DNA from 2 places in the Planococcus sp. TJ-201 genome. Region 1 is predicted to be linked to the other one. Evidence: riboswitches for the same ligand, from Rfam matches in the RefSeq annotation. Region 1 holds a riboswitch; the other holds the start of a gene.
What was found. A riboswitch is a leader RNA that binds a small molecule or an ion and turns the genes downstream of it on or off. The one in region 1 is predicted to bind lysine.

Region 2: it holds a riboswitch for lysine, as region 1 does, so the genes downstream of both, AC4EG4_RS08175 (aspartate kinase) here and AC4EG4_RS15535 (Na+/H+ antiporter NhaC family protein) in region 1, are expected to answer to the same signal.

Annotation. Positions count from the first base shown of each region.
Region 1 covers NZ_JBZDOG010000006.1:160,683-168,406, reverse strand. The annotation lists gene AC4EG4_RS15540 (sodium-dependent transporter) at 1-738, opposite strand, end outside; gene AC4EG4_RS15535 (Na+/H+ antiporter NhaC family protein) at 932-2,506, opposite strand; lysine riboswitch at 2,616-2,797, opposite strand; gene AC4EG4_RS15530 (bifunctional metallophosphatase/5'-nucleotidase) at 2,869-4,212, opposite strand; gene AC4EG4_RS15525 (sulfite exporter TauE/SafE family protein) at 4,225-5,052, opposite strand; gene AC4EG4_RS15520 (DUF72 domain-containing protein) at 5,052-5,912, opposite strand; gene AC4EG4_RS15515 (DNA alkylation repair protein) at 6,089-6,772, shown strand; gene AC4EG4_RS15510 (hypothetical protein) at 6,828-7,016, opposite strand; gene sufB (Fe-S cluster assembly protein SufB) at 7,180-7,724, opposite strand, start outside.
Region 2 covers NZ_JBZDOG010000002.1:491,044-498,767, forward strand. The annotation lists gene sdhA (succinate dehydrogenase flavoprotein subunit) at 1-186, opposite strand, end outside; gene AC4EG4_RS08170 (succinate dehydrogenase cytochrome b558 subunit) at 232-843, opposite strand; gene AC4EG4_RS08175 (aspartate kinase) at 1,236-2,462, opposite strand; lysine riboswitch at 2,603-2,777, opposite strand; gene uvrC (excinuclease ABC subunit UvrC) at 2,815-4,611, opposite strand; gene trxA (thioredoxin) at 4,668-4,982, opposite strand; gene AC4EG4_RS08190 (electron transfer flavoprotein subunit alpha/FixB family protein) at 5,284-6,249, opposite strand; gene AC4EG4_RS08195 (electron transfer flavoprotein subunit beta/FixA family protein) at 6,596-7,369, opposite strand; gene AC4EG4_RS08200 (enoyl-CoA hydratase) at 7,390-7,724, opposite strand, start outside.

The DNA of each region.
Region 1 (7,724 bases):
CAAGTAACTCGAGTACGTGATCATGATTGCGAATGCTACAGACAAACTGAAGAATATATGCCCGTAAGCTGCAACCCATACCGATGGATCGAGGATGGCATCAAAATCCGGCTGGAAAAACGCCTCTAACCCTACCAATGCTCCGTCCAATGTTACTGCGCGAACAACGACTGCGAAGAAAATAATTACCAAAGTCGGAATGAAAATCCGGTTGGCCATTTCAATGCCTTTTTTAACCCCTGCCAGCAAGATCCCTAACGTGATGATCCATACTAAAGCAAGTGGGATAAATACGCCCCATACAATTCCACCAGTTTGTCCTGGTTGAACTGTCAACTGCAAAAAGTCATTGAATAAGAAGTCCTGCGTATCTGTGCCCCATGCCTGGTTGAAAGAAAATATAGTATAGCGCATTGCCCAGGCGATGATAACGGCATAGTACACAGATATGATGAAGGACACGAATACGGCCCACCATCCAAGCCATTCTAATTTTTTGCCGCCCATTCTAAAGAACGATAACGGTGCAGAGCCGCGATATTTATGCCCAATCGTAAATTCCAGTATTAAGATTGGAATTCCTGCAGTTAATAATGCGAACAGGTATGGTATGAAGAATGCACCTCCACCATTTTCATACGCAACATATGGAAAACGCCAAATGTTACCCAAACCTACCGCAGAGCCGACAGCTGCCATAATAAAACCGGCACGTGTACCCCATTGCGAACGTTCCATTTCTCTTCCCCCTTTGTATCCCATTTTATTTACATAAAAATAGGAATTTTGTTTGTTTTCAGATTATTAATTAATCTAAAAATAGTATACCGAGAGGGTCTCACAAAGTAAAGATGAAATCGCAATATATTTCAAAAAAACTATTGCCGCAAAAGTAAATAGGCAGAGAATTAGCTTCTCTGCCCACTTTCTATTATGCATTTTGTTGTTTTTCAATAATAGTTGTACGTTGTGACCAGACAATGAAAAGTATAGCAAGAACCGCTAGGACGACGCCTAGGGAGATCCACAATGAACCGGTAAACCCTATGACAATATACCCTATCGCAGCAATTCCGGCTGCTGTCAACGCATATGGAATTTGCGTTAAGACATGATCCATATGATTGCTCCCAGCTCCTGTGGAAGACAAAATCGTCGTATCGGAAATCGGTGAACAATGATCTCCGAATACTGCTCCTGCCAATACAGCTGATAAAGCAGGCAGCAGCAAGGATGGATCCGCTTCGATCATAATGGTGCCTGCAATCGGCAACAGGATACCAAACGACCCCCACGATGTCCCGGTAGAAAATGCCATAATGCCCGCTAATACAAACAAGAGAACTGGCAAAACGGCTGTTGGTACATTGCCTTCAGAAACAACATTTGCCAAGTAAGCTCCTGTTTCCAATGATCCGATCAAAGAAGTCAGCGACCAAGCAAAAATCAAAATCATTACAGCACCCATCATGGATTTGATGCCTGCCCATATGCCTTTGCCAATCCATCCAGCATTGGCTGTTTTGTTTTTATTGATTTGAAGTGCGTAAAGAACAATGGAGGTCAGTGCACCTAAAACACCACCTACAAGCAGTGAAGCCGGTACATCGGTGTTTTCAAAAATCAACCAGATATCGAAGACTTGTCCGGCATTTTGGAAACCGGTCCAAATCATCGCACCTACCGTACCGACAATCAACAGCAAGATTGGAAGCAGCAAGTCTCGAACACGTCCATGTGAATGTGAAGGAAACTCTTCTTTCATTTCACCTGGAATTGTTTTATCCGGATCGAAAAGCTGTCCTTTCGAAATTGCCAACACTTCGTGTTTTTTCATTTCACCAAAGTCGACGTCGCGAACAGCGACAAAAAAGACGATGGCCAGTGATGCAACCACATAAAAGTTCATTGGCGCCATCCATAAGAAAGCTTCCAATGCAGAATACTCAACAAAAGTCTGGCCAGCCAGGATCGTGGCGATGATCCCGATAATGGCAGCACCCCAACTTGATACAGGCGATACCACACAAACAGGCGCAGCTGTCGAATCAATAAAGTAAGCAAGTTTAGCACGTGAAACTTTGTAGCGGTCTGTGATTGGGCGTGCTACTTGCCCAACTGTCAAAGCATTGAAATAATCATCGATGAAGATGACTATTCCCAGGGCCACTGTCAGAACTTTAGCACCCCGTCTTGACTTGATGCGCGTTGAAGCCCATTCAGCGAAAGCATGGCTGCCCCCTGACAGGCTGACGAATGCTGTAATAACGCCCAGCAATAAAAGAAAAAGAATGATAAAGACGTTGTAGGCATTAAAGCCGCCATCCCAAAAAATAATTGTAAATGATGCCACAAGCTCCTGCAAGGCTTCGATTGGTGCGAACCATGTCAGAATAACAGCTGCTGCGACAATACCGGTGCCCAATGACAACAACACACGGCGCGTTAACAGCACCATGACAATTGCGATAATCGGCGGCAAAATCGAGAAAATCGTGTTCTCCATAAAAACTCCTCCTTATTTTTTGATGGGTGAAAATGAGAAAAAAAAAGGCCGACCTCTCCAGTTGGATAAGTCAGCCTTCTACAATTCGTCTGTGCGTTAAAACGTCAAACAACCCTGTAGCTCTCCACTCAAACTTTCGCTTGAATGACAGTGACATTCTTTTTCAGAATGACCCCAATCCATTTCCCGTGACTACAGGAAATGGATTTCGGCAAAACTTCCTTTCAGATGCGTTCAACGCAGTCAAACTCGCGCATCCTACTGATCAGTCTTGCAGCCTCTACCCACCATTATTTATTTCCTTAATAGCATAGCCCAAACTCTTTACAAAATCAACTGCCCGTAAACTCTGAACATTCCTTCTACTTCAACGCTTTGGTGTGGAAATACTGGCTGAAAACATCCCGTAAAAAATCGGGCATAAAGTATGTTTTAGGAGCTCGTTTCAGACTTGGGAAGAAGTAGCCAAACGTCAACATATCCAGTGTCACTAAGCGATACGTTTGGTCGTGCACCGCTAATTGTCCATTCACGTAAAACCGGTGATCGATGAGCTCCATATTCAAATGCAGCATCTTGCCAAACACGACGCCGCGGAATCCCATGCCTTTCAATTCCAGCTGCGGCCAATCCGAGTTTAAGGACTGCAAGTAAATTTCTTTTAACTCTGCACCGCTTAGCTCGACCATGCATGGATTGATTGGGTGAGGAAGCATTTTATGAAAGTCATAGCGTGTCAAGTCGCCTTCAGACATATCTTCCATGAAGATTCCGGCATTGAACAGAGCGCAATCAGCTCCAGCAAATTCCAGCAGTGCATGACCAAACAGATTCCCCAGTTTTGAGTCCTTAAACCATTCGGCTTTTAAAAATTGGGGACTGTGGAACACCAGCTCACCCATTTGTTTTTTTCCTTCTTCAATCAAAAACTCATCAAATCCTGCTTCTGTTTCCTGTAGGCGGGAAGTTTCGATTAACCGGGCAGAGGATTTTGCAAAGGCTTGCTCCACTGTAATATGGCCAATATAAAACCCGAATTTCCCGGCAGCTCCCAATAGCGTATCCCCTTGCCATTTTCCATCATGGAATGTGTGGTGGGTATGCGCACCCAAAACAATATTGATTTGCGGACATAGATCCACTAAAAGCTCATCTTCCTTGATGCCCAGATGCGATAGGCAGACGATCAAGTCTGTCTCATCTTTTATTTCCTCCACTGCTTGAATGATTGATTGTTTTGCATCCGTAATTTGCCACCCAAGCTTCCGATAAAACGGGGTAAACTCAGCGGTTGCTCCTACCAGTCCAATGCGCATTCCATTTTTCGCTTGGATAATATGATAAGGCTTGGCCCAAATCGGTCGGTTGCCGTCCAAATCGAATAAATTCGACACCACCACTTCAAAGTCAGCCTGGACATACAACTCATCCAGCTCTTCTTTTGACAGCGTGATGCCTTCATTATTGCCGATGGTGACTGCATCGTATTCGGCTTCATTTAACAGGAGTACGTTTCCTTTGCCGGCAGTGCCTTCGGTATAAGGATGCGACCGGTCAGCATGGTCACCAATATCTAAAATCAGACAGACATCCCCTTCTTCTTCGTGCCACCTTTTGCGCTCGGCTAAAAAAGACTTGATGCGTGGCCAATTCGCAAAATGGCTATGCAAATCGTTGGTATGATAAATATGGATTGTATGATTCATGAAAACACCTCTTTAAGAACTGAATATTCCTTCGTAAATTGATCGCAGCCCCAGTACCAGAAGCACAATGCGCAAAATCACCACCAACATTTCTGAATCGAGGCGTTTGTTTAATTTGGCTCCAATTTTTGCTCCGAGATATGCACCTGGCACAACCGCGATTGTATAAATCCAAGGTACATGCCCTAAAGCAATATGGGTTGCTGAGTTGATGAGTGCCGACAAAAAAACCATAAACATCGACGTGCCAATGGCCACATGCGGCGGAAACAAAAATAAAAGAATCATTGCAGGAACAATAATTGATCCCCCGCCAATGCCAAAAAGTCCCGACGCAAAGCCCACAAAAAATGTCAGCAGCAAGGCAAACCAAATGGGGTAGCCGTAGATGTATTGTCGATCCTGTGTGTCTGTGAACGTCGTTTTTCGTCCGTTGTCAACAAACCAGTGGACAGCTTTCAAATGATCACGCGTCATTAACAACAAGGATAGGAAGACGAGAAGAATGCCAAAATACAGGTTGAATGAAGGCAAGTCTAAACTTTTATTGACAAAAGCGCCGATCACGGTTCCCGGCGCACTGCCTGCGAAGAAAATAAGAGCACTTTTGTAATCCACTGTCCGAACTTTCATATAAGCCAAAGTGGAAGAAAGGCCAATAAAAACCATCATAATGACGGACAAGCCAACTATTTTCTGAGGAGAGAGTTCGGGGAAAAAGGCAAAGCTGGTGCCCAAAAACAACAAGGCCGGCACCAATATAACTCCTCCTCCAAGCCCTATCAAAGCGCCAACGATTCCGGAAACGACTCCGACAAGCGCCATGACTAAGAAAACCATTAAAATCCACCTTCAAACAAATCCAATTGTTTTGGTGAAAGTCCATCAAATGATAATCCATTCATTTTCTGAAACTCTTTTGCATCCCCTGCTGCATGGCCACCTGAATTATTATTAAAGATAACATAGACCTTGTCAGTAGTGTCAGCCAACGTCTTGACGGCACGGCTGATTTCCCCGAGCTCTTCTTTATTGTAATCATAAAGATAGCGGACTTCCCGCCAGTTTTGTCCGTGTCCAGGATTCAGCCAGCCATGAACGTTTCGCCCGTGAATGCGCAGCAGCACTTTGTCTTTTCTCGAAGAGATGGGAACCAATGGAATCGAGCCATCCCCCGCCTGCGGTTCATCACAAACTGAATGGATTAAGTTGTTGTCCCGAAGAAAATCCACCGTTTTGTCGCTCATATTGCCGGCGTACCAGGATTGATGGCGAAACTCTACTGCCAAGTCAAACTCGGTCAGTCGCCCGGTAATTTCCCGAATTTGGTCGACATTGTCCTTTTGACAATCAAACCATGGTGGAAACTGCAGCAGCACCATCGCAAGCTTTCCCTCTTCTTTCAAGGGACGCACCGATTTACAGAACGCATCAAACATCTCGTCGCGCGACTCAAATGGATTTTCGCCACGCAGGTGCCCCGTCATTCCTTGATAAGCTTTTACCACAAACTGAAAGTTTCCTGGTGTTTCCGAAATCCACTTGCGGATATTGCGTTCAGGCTGGACTGCATAAAATGAGGAATCCAATTCGACAATTGGAAAATGTGCGCCATAATCAATCAACTTTTCTGTTTTTTTTGAGCCTGGGCTATAGACATCCGGATGGTCTCCCCAACCCGTCAATCCTACGTAAATCATTGTCCCGCCTCCATTTATCGTTATTATTTTATGATAGCATAGAAAAAATAGAACGTCTTTTTTAAAGAGATATCCTTCAAGGGAATTGAGATTTTAAAGAGCATCAGTCCAATGATGTCATGCCAGCGTCTTTTGACTATGCTACACTTTTTATAAGGCAAGGAGATGGGACAATCATGAAAAAAACGTGGAATCATATAGGGATTGTTGAGAGATTCGAAGCAAATCGCAACGAGGAGTTGGCTGGGCCGATGTCCGCTTATATGCGGAACCAGTTTGACTTTTTGGGCATCAAAACGCCGTTGCGGAATGCATTGCTAAAAGAACAGTTTTCGGAGCATCAACTTCCCGAACCAAACCAGTTAACAAATGAAGTATGGAAACTGTATAACTTGGCTGAACGGGAATACCAGTATGCAGCAATTGCTTTATTGGAAAAGATGAAGAACCAATTAACCACGGAAGATTTGCCTTTTCTTCGTAAACTCATTGAAAGCAAGTCTTGGTGGGACAGTGTCGATTCCATTGCTCCACGAACCCTTGGACACGTTATTTTAAAAGAGCGGAGTGCCGGAACAGAAGCCATGTTTGCCTGCTCTGAGGCCCCTAACATGTGGACGAACCGTGCAGCTATTCTTCATCAATTAAAATACAAGCAACAGACAGATACTGACGCATTGGCCCGCATTCTTTTGCAGCATGCTGCCTCTCCAGAGTTTTTCATCCAAAAGTCTATTGGTTGGGCGCTGCGTGAATACGCCAAGACGGATGCCCAGTGGGTCGTATCTTTTGTATCAGATCACGCATTAATGCCGCTTAGTAAGCGAGAAGCACTGAAACACATCAAAAATCCCCTTTAGCATCGGTTAGCGAGGCTAAAGGGGATTTCACTTATCCAATTGATTTTTTGATTGTTTAAAACAAGCCGCCGATACCTTTGCCACTGCTAAAAATAGATTTGGCCGATTCCATCAATTCTTTCTTTTCAGTCTCATCAATTTTTCCATCTTCGTAAGCGATTTTGGCTTGCTCAAATACTTCTTTTGCTTGCCCCAGATCTGCATTGCTGAGCTTTTGTTTTAACGCATCAAATGTTTGGCTCATATCAATTATACCTCCCAAAATTTTTCTTTTAAACTTCTATACCCCCTGATTGGGACATAAAACAGCATAACTTTCCGTACGTGTAATTATGTTTGCAGCAAGAAAAATCTACAAAAATAACCCTTGGCATGAAACACCATGCCAAGGGTTATTTACAATTCTATTAACCGATAGAGCCTTCCATTTCGAACTTGATTAAACGGTTCATTTCCACCGCATATTCCATTGGAAGTTCTTTCGTGAACGGCTCAATAAAGCCCATTACGATCATTTCTGTTGCTTCTTGCTCTGAAACGCCACGGCTCATCAAGTAGAACAATTGCTCTTCCGATACTTTTGAAACTTTCGCTTCGTGCTCCAAAGAAACGTTATCGTTTAAGATCTCGTTGTATGGAATTGTATCCGAAGTTGATTGGTTGTCCATGATCAGCGTGTCACATTCAATGTTTGAACGTGCGCCGTCTGCTTTGCGTCCAAAATGAACCATCCCGCGGTATGAAACTTTACCGCCTTGTTTCGAAATGGATTTCGAAACAATAGATGAAGACGTGTTTGGAGCCAAGTGAATCATTTTTGCTCCAGCATCCTGGTGTTGGCCTTTGCCGGCAATTGCGATTGACAAGGTCATGCCGCGTGCGCCTTCGCCTTTTAGGTAAACAGCTGGGTATTTCATAGTCACTTTTGAACCAATGTTGCCATCAATCCATT
Region 2 (7,724 bases), on a different contig from region 1:
CGGGGAATCCCCTTCACCTTTTGTATTTACTGCTCCGTTAATCCCGCCTTGTGCACAAACTGAGTGGGATCGTTTAACGGGCACGATTGAAAATAAATCGACGGGAGAACCTGCCTCTGCAACTTTAATTGCGGCCATCAAGCCAGCAAGGCCACCACCGACGATAGAAATTTTGCCCTTCGCCATGTTAGTATTCACTCCTCTTTTAGTTCACCAATGATTGAATCATTCTTAAACGAATGCAAACAATGCTCTCATACCAATAATCGATAGTACAACAAATACTAGAAGCGTGAAATAAGTTGCATTACGCTGTGCTGCTTGGGATTGTGTGATTCCCCATGTTACAAGGAATGACCAAATTCCGTTCGCAAAGTGGAAAACTGCGGCCAATACACCCACGATGTAGAATGCCAGCATAAATGGATTGTCTAAAATGTTTGCCATCATGTTGAAATCGGCTTCATCTGCACCGATTGCAACCTGGAATCTTGTTTCAAATACGTGCCAAGCGATGAAGACTACCAGGAAGACCCCTGTATAGCGCTGTGCAACAAATAGCATGTTGCGCAAATAGCTGTAGTGTCCAGGATTGTTCTTCGAAGTAAACGCTATGTATAGCCCGTAAAACGCGTGATACATAAGCGGCAAGTAGATGACAAAGATCTCCAAGAAAATAACGAATGGAAGATTAGCCATAAAGTGAGAGGCTGTATTGAATGACTCTACCCCTTGCGTAGCAAAATGGTTGATGATTAAGTGCTGCGTTAAGAATAAACCGATAGGAATGATCCCCAACAATGAGTGCAGCCTGCGCATTAAAAATTCACGATTGTTATTCAAAATTTTACCCCCCTCAAAACATTGATTGGCAGCGTCCAGAGCAGACAGTATATTACGAAAGCACCTGAAGCCGCACACCATCATGATACAATAATATGACATATTTATTGTACTCCCCCCCTTTGGGAGCGTCAAGGCAACGAAACTCATTCAAACAGATAGTTACCAAGCATTTTAAGCCTATTAGATGGTCTCTTCGCAACAAAACACGGAGAAATGTAACCGTTTTAATCGAATTGCACAAAAAAGCGATTCTCTAATTGAGAATCGCTTTTTCACTCTATTCTGGCCAATTCTACTGCTGTCGGTATTATTGCAATATTGCCATTGAGAATTTGAACGTTTTGTGAATATTTTCACGAACAGTTATTTCAAGAGCAATCGCCTCTGACTTATTTCACTTCTACCTCAGACAATTCATATGCCTCGTGCAACGCATTCGCAGATTTTTTCATATCCACTTCCGGCACAACCACTGAAATTTTGATTTCGGACGTACTGACCATTTTTACAGGGATTTCTTTTCTTCTCAAGATATCAAACATCCGTGCAGCAACCCCTGGATTTGAAACCATTCCAGAGCCGACAATCGATACTTTCGACAAGCCCACTTCAATGGTTACGGATAAAAAGCCAATTTCTTCTTGGGCTTCAGTCAGGACGCGCTGTGTTTCATCCAAGCTTTCCTGGCTAATGGAGAAAGAAACAGATGGTGGAAATTCATCGCTGATGCTTTGAACGATGATATCCACATCAATTTGATTTTCTGCCAGTTTCGTGAAAATATTAGCCAGCGATCCGTTAAACGGTTTTTTATAAGTCACAGTTACACGCGCAATACCTGGTTCAAATGCAACGCCTCTGACGATTAAGTTTTTCTCCACTGTAATCACCTCTTGTATAATTGTGCCAGGCTCATCGGAATAACTTGCTCTGACGGATAATGGTACGTGATTGTTTTTTGCAAACTCAACTGCCCTTGGGTGCAGGACACCCGCTCCAAGATTGGCAAGCTCCAGCATTTCATCATACGAAATTTGTTCCAATTTGCGCGCGCCTGTTACAAAACGCGGATCCGATGTATAGACTCCATCGACGTCGGTATAAATTTCGCATTTCTCTGCCTTTAATGCTGCTGCCAGTGCTACTGCCGTTGTGTCCGATCCTCCGCGACCAAGTGTCGTGATGTTGCCAATTTTATCGACTCCTTGAAAACCGGCGACCACACAAAAATAGCCGCTCTCCAACACGCGCTCAAGCCGTTCTGTATGAATATGTTCAATTCGGGCATTGCGCGGCACAGATTCGGTTTCGATCCCTGCCTGCCAGCCGGTAAAGGACAGCGCTTCATGGCCTAACTTTTTAAAAGCCATTGCCAACAAGGAAATGGTTACTTGCTCACCGGTAGCGAGCAGCATATCCATTTCACGTTTAGGCGGCTCAGAAGAAATTTCTCCGGCCAGACCAAGCAAAGTATCAGTTGTTTTGCCCATTGCTGAAACGACAATCACGACACGCTTGCCTTTTTCTTTTTCGCGGATGACCCGTTCAGCCACTCCAATGATTTTTTCTGGAGTCGCAACGGACGTCCCTCCAAATTTCATAACGATCGTTTCCATTCTATTCACTCCCACATTTAATATGTGGCCCTCAAAATGGCTGGCAGTAAGGCCATTAAAGCAGCACCACCAGACACAAAAAGAGGCAGCTTACCGCAACCGCGGCAAACTACCTCTTTTATCATGCACGAAAAACGTCCATGTGAGATAGCCCTCCAGAGATTGACTCTGACAGCTCTGCACCTCTTAAGTGCAGAACCAGCATGCGTTTTAGCAGCAACACGCACACTTCGGCGACCGCCCCTTTCAGCATCCATCTCAGATTCTGCAAATCTCCGAATGCTTACTATTGACGTTCGCGCCTCTATCATCACTTTTCCAAGTGATCTAAATATTCTCTTACGATAGCACGTTATGACTCACTTGGCAACGTATCCTCTGCAAAATGCTGTTCGATGGACAACGCCAATGCTTCCGGCATGCCCGCCTGTTTGATTTCTTCTACAGAAGCTTCTTTGATCTTTTTAACCGAGCCGAAATGCTTCAGCAGCTGCTGTTTGCGCTTCGGCCCGACCCCTTCAAGTCCATCAAGTGCCGACTGAATCGAATTTTTGCCGCGCAATTGACGGTGGAACGTGATGACAAATCGGTGAACTTCATCCTGAATGCGCTGCATCAGATAAAATGCTTCACTTGTCCGCTTGAGCGGCACGACTTCAACCGGATTGCCATACAATAATTGCGAAGTTTGGTGCTTGTCATCTTTCGCAAGGCCGGCAATTGGAATGGATAGCCCAAGTTCATCTTCTAAAATCTCCCGCGCCGATGACATCTGTCCTTTTCCTCCGTCAATAACGATAAGGTCCGGCAGCGGCAATCCATCTTTCAATACACGCGAATAGCGGCGGCGAATAACTTCTCGCATGGCCGCATAATCATCGGGTTTTGACCCAGAACGCGTTTTATACTTGCGGTAATCTTTTTTGGAAGGCTTGCCGTCAATAAACGTAATCATCGCAGACACGGCATCTGCTCCCTGAATATGTGAATTATCAAATGCCTCAATGCGCAGCGGCGTCTGGATGTTCATCGCATCGCCAAGTTCCTGGCAGGCGCCAATTGTTCGTTCTTCTTGGCGCTCCAGCAGCTGGAACTTTTCTTTGATGGCAATTTCAGCATTTTTCTTCGCCAGCGCCACCAAATCTTTTTTCTTCCCACGCTGAGGCACGAGAACCCGAACTCCGAGCCATTCTTTCAGCATCTCTGGATCGTCTGCTTCCGGAAGCAGGATTTCGTTGGGTTTGACGTGATTGGGCTTTTCATAAAACTGTCCGAGATACGTCAAAAACTCTTCTTCAGGATCCCGGTATAACGGAAATAGCGAGACGTCGCGCTCAATCAACTTGCCTTGGCGCACAAAAAAGACTTGAACGCACATCCACCCTTTGTCGACAGCGTAGCCAAAAACATCGCGATTGGTAAAATCGTTCATTGCCATTTTCTGCTTTTCCATAACGGTTTCGATCATGGAGATTTGGTCGCGGTATTCTTTTGCCCGCTCAAATTCCAGATTTTCTGCAGCTTCCGACATTTTTGTCACCAATTCGTGTTTGACTTCACGGAATCCGCCATTTAAAAACTTGCTGATGCCATCGATCAATTCCTGGTAAGTCTCTTTCTCAATCGGCTTGACACACGGTGCCAGACATTGCCCTAAATGGTAATACAGGCAAACCCGGTCCGGCATGGTGTGGCATTTCCGCAAGGGATACAGACGGTCCAGCAGTTTTTTTGTTTCAGCTGCTGCATAGGCATTTGGATAAGGACCAAAATACTTCCCTTTGTCCTTTTTAACCTGACGGGTAGTGATCAGCTTGGGATGGCGCTCCCCTGTGATTTTAAGGTACGGGTAGCTTTTATCATCTTTAAGCATGATATTGTATTTGGGATCGTATTTTTTGATCAAATTCAATTCAAGAATTAATGCTTCTTTGTCAGAAGATGTAACGATGTACTCAAAATCCTCGATTTCATTAACCAAGCGCTGTGTTTTGGTATCGTGGCTGCCGGTAAAATACGAGCGTACACGGTTTTTGAGAACTTTTGCCTTCCCGACATAAATGACGGTATTTTGGCGGTCTTTCATCAAATAACAACCTGGTTGATCAGGCAGTATTGCCAATTTATGCTGAATCAATTCGTTAGCCATTTTATCTCACCCTATTAAAAAACCGGGCGCCATCACTGGACCCGGTTAAGAATTAATTATGCGTGTTTTTCAACCATTTCAGCTAATGCTTCTTTTGGTCTGAATCCTACTACTTTATCGACAGTCTCTCCGTCTTTTAATAGTAACAAAGTCGGGATGGACATGATGCCGTAATTTCCAGCTGTTTCCTGGTTTTGGTCCACATCAACTTTTACGATTTTAACTTTGTCGCTCATTTCAGCATCCAATTCTTCAAGGACTGGAGCGATCATTTTACATGGTCCGCACCAAGTTGCCCAAAAATCTACTAATACGAGTCCTTCTGATACTTCTTGTGAAAAATTCTGATCTGTTCCGTGTACGATTGTCATGAATAATTCCTCCTTGTGGTTAAACCAAACTATATACAGAGTATAGCACGCGTGAAAAACACTAGCTATTTTTTTGCCTACTCTTCCAATACCCGTCAACTAGCAGGTTTAAACGAGATTTATTCCGCTTTGCATTTCGGCGTTTTGGGACCCATACAGGACGAGGCCATGACAAAATACAAGCAAATACAGGATTAGGCAAGCATGCGTAAAACCACAAATCAAAAACAGGTGAAGAAAAATACAACATTTTTCTTCACCTGTTCCAATTGTAAACTTCAGCAATCTGCCAAATAGCAGATTACATCACTTTCTTGAATTCTTCTGTCAACATCGGAATCACTTCGAACAAGTCCCCAACGATTCCGTAATCTGCTACTTTAAAGATATTGGCTTCTGGATCTTTGTTGATCGCAACAATTACTTTCGAGTTGGACATGCCAGCCATGTGCTGGATTGCTCCAGAAATACCGGCTGCGATGTACAGGTCAGGCGTAACTACTTTGCCTGTCTGGCCAATCTGCAGCGAGTAGTCGCAATAATCTGCGTCGCAAGCTCCGCGCGATGCACCAACGGCTCCACCTAAAAGGCTTGCTAGTTCCTGCAGCGAATCAAATCCTTCAGCACTCTTGACGCCGCGTCCTCCAGCTACGATCACTTTCGCTTCCGAAAGATCGACACCTTCACTTGATTTGCGGACAACATTTTTAATGATGGTCCGAAGGTTTGTGATATCGACCGACAACGAGCTGACTTCGCCCGAACGTTCCTGTCTTTCAAGCGGCGCAATGTTGTTTGAACGCACCGTTATAAAATCAATGCCCTCTTTTAACTTCACTTTTTCAAACGCTTTACCAGAGAAAATTGGGCGGATGAATACGGCATCATCGCCTTCGCCTTCAATATCCGTTACATCCGAAATCAATCCGGACTGCAGTTTAGAAGCGATTTTAGGTGCTAAGTCTTTGCCGACTGCTGTATGGCCAAAGACCAGGCCTTCAGGGTTTTCTTGTTCAACTACCGCCATAAATGCCTGGCCGTATCCGTCAGACGTGTAGGACTTCAAATGTGGATGTTCAACCGTAATCACACGGTCTGCACCGTATGCTACCAATTCAGCTCCGAAATCAGCAACCGAGTCACCGATTAACACTCCTACTACTTCTCCGCCATCGGAAATTTTCTTGGCAGCCGCAATTGCTTCAAATGAGACATTGCGCAAAGCGCCTTCACGCGTTTCGCCTAAAACTAATACTTTTTTCGCCATGGTCTGTTTACCCCCTAAGTAGATGTGAAAAAATGTTCCCGCCTTAACGGGTTGTCTAACTTCAAAAAAATTATAGAAACTTGTGCAAGTTTATAAGGAACTGTTGTTTATAACAACTCATAGTTTAAAACGAAAGCTTTTTTCTCTATCACTCGATTCATCATAGAAGAAAGAGCGAAAGGCGGCAACTCCTGGGGGAACAGCACGAGCTGAAGACCCTAGACTGAGCGCAGCGAGGGAAGCGGCTGAAGCCGCGCCCCCGGAAAGCGTCCGCCTGGAGCGAGTTCTTCCACCAATTCATTCAGAAAAACATTCAAAGTTAAGTTAACTATAACTTATTACTGAATTATATAACTTTCGCTTCGTTGCGCAGCAAACCTACTAATTCTGTTACCTGGTTTGAGATGTCGCCTTCAAGAATACGGCCAGCCGCTTTTTTCGGTGGCAAGTAGATTTCGATGGTTTCAGTTTTCGCTTCTACATCGTCTTCTTCGATGTCCAAATCATCCAATTCCAATTCTTCAAGCGGTTTTTTCTTCGCTTTCATGATTCCTGGAAGTGATGGGTAACGCGGCTCGTTCAAGCCTTGCTGAGCAGTAACAAGAAGCGGCAACGACGTTTCCAACTCTTCCGCATCCCCTTCGATATCGCGGACGATGGTCACTGTTTCGCCTTCAATGCTTAAGCTGGTGATAGTAGTGACATAGTTAATGCCAAGCAAATCGGCAACACGCGGTCCAACTTGTCCAGATCCGCCGTCGATTGCAACGTTACCTGCTAAAATCAAATCAGCTTCTTTGTCTTTCAAGTACTCAGCCAATATGTAAGCTGATGTAAATTGATCCATTTCTTCCACATCGTCTTCTGTATTGATCAAAACAGCTTTGTCAGCGCCCATTGCAAGTGCTGTGCGCAGCTGTTTCTCTGCTTCTTCATTGCCAATTGTGACCACTGTCACTTCGCCGCCATGTGCGTCGCGGACTGTAATTGCTTCTTCAATTGCGTATTCATCGTATGGATTGATGATGAATTCCGCACCGTCTTCCTGGATTTGCCCACCTGAAACAACGATTTTCTCTTCTGTGTCAAACGTACGTTTTACCAATACAAAAATGTTCATGAACGTAAACCTCCCAAGTATTATTTCCCTTTAAAATGTGCTTCACGTTTCTCCAGAAATGCCTGGATTCCTTCTTTTGCATCTTCTGAAACAAAAACGGTTCCAAAAGATTGTGCCTCTGCATTTACGCCTTCGTGATACGAGGCAGGCTTGGTGTATTGCAGCATTTCGATGGCCGCCTTAACAGAAACGGGACTTTTCTTCGCTATTTTGCGTGCGATTGTAAGCGTTTCCGAAAGTAAGTCTTCTTCTGCATACGCACGATTCGCCAAGCCGTATTGCGCTGCTTCTGTCCCGGAGATCGGATCACTTGTCAACAGCATCTCTGCTGCTTTCGCTGTGCCTACGTATCGTG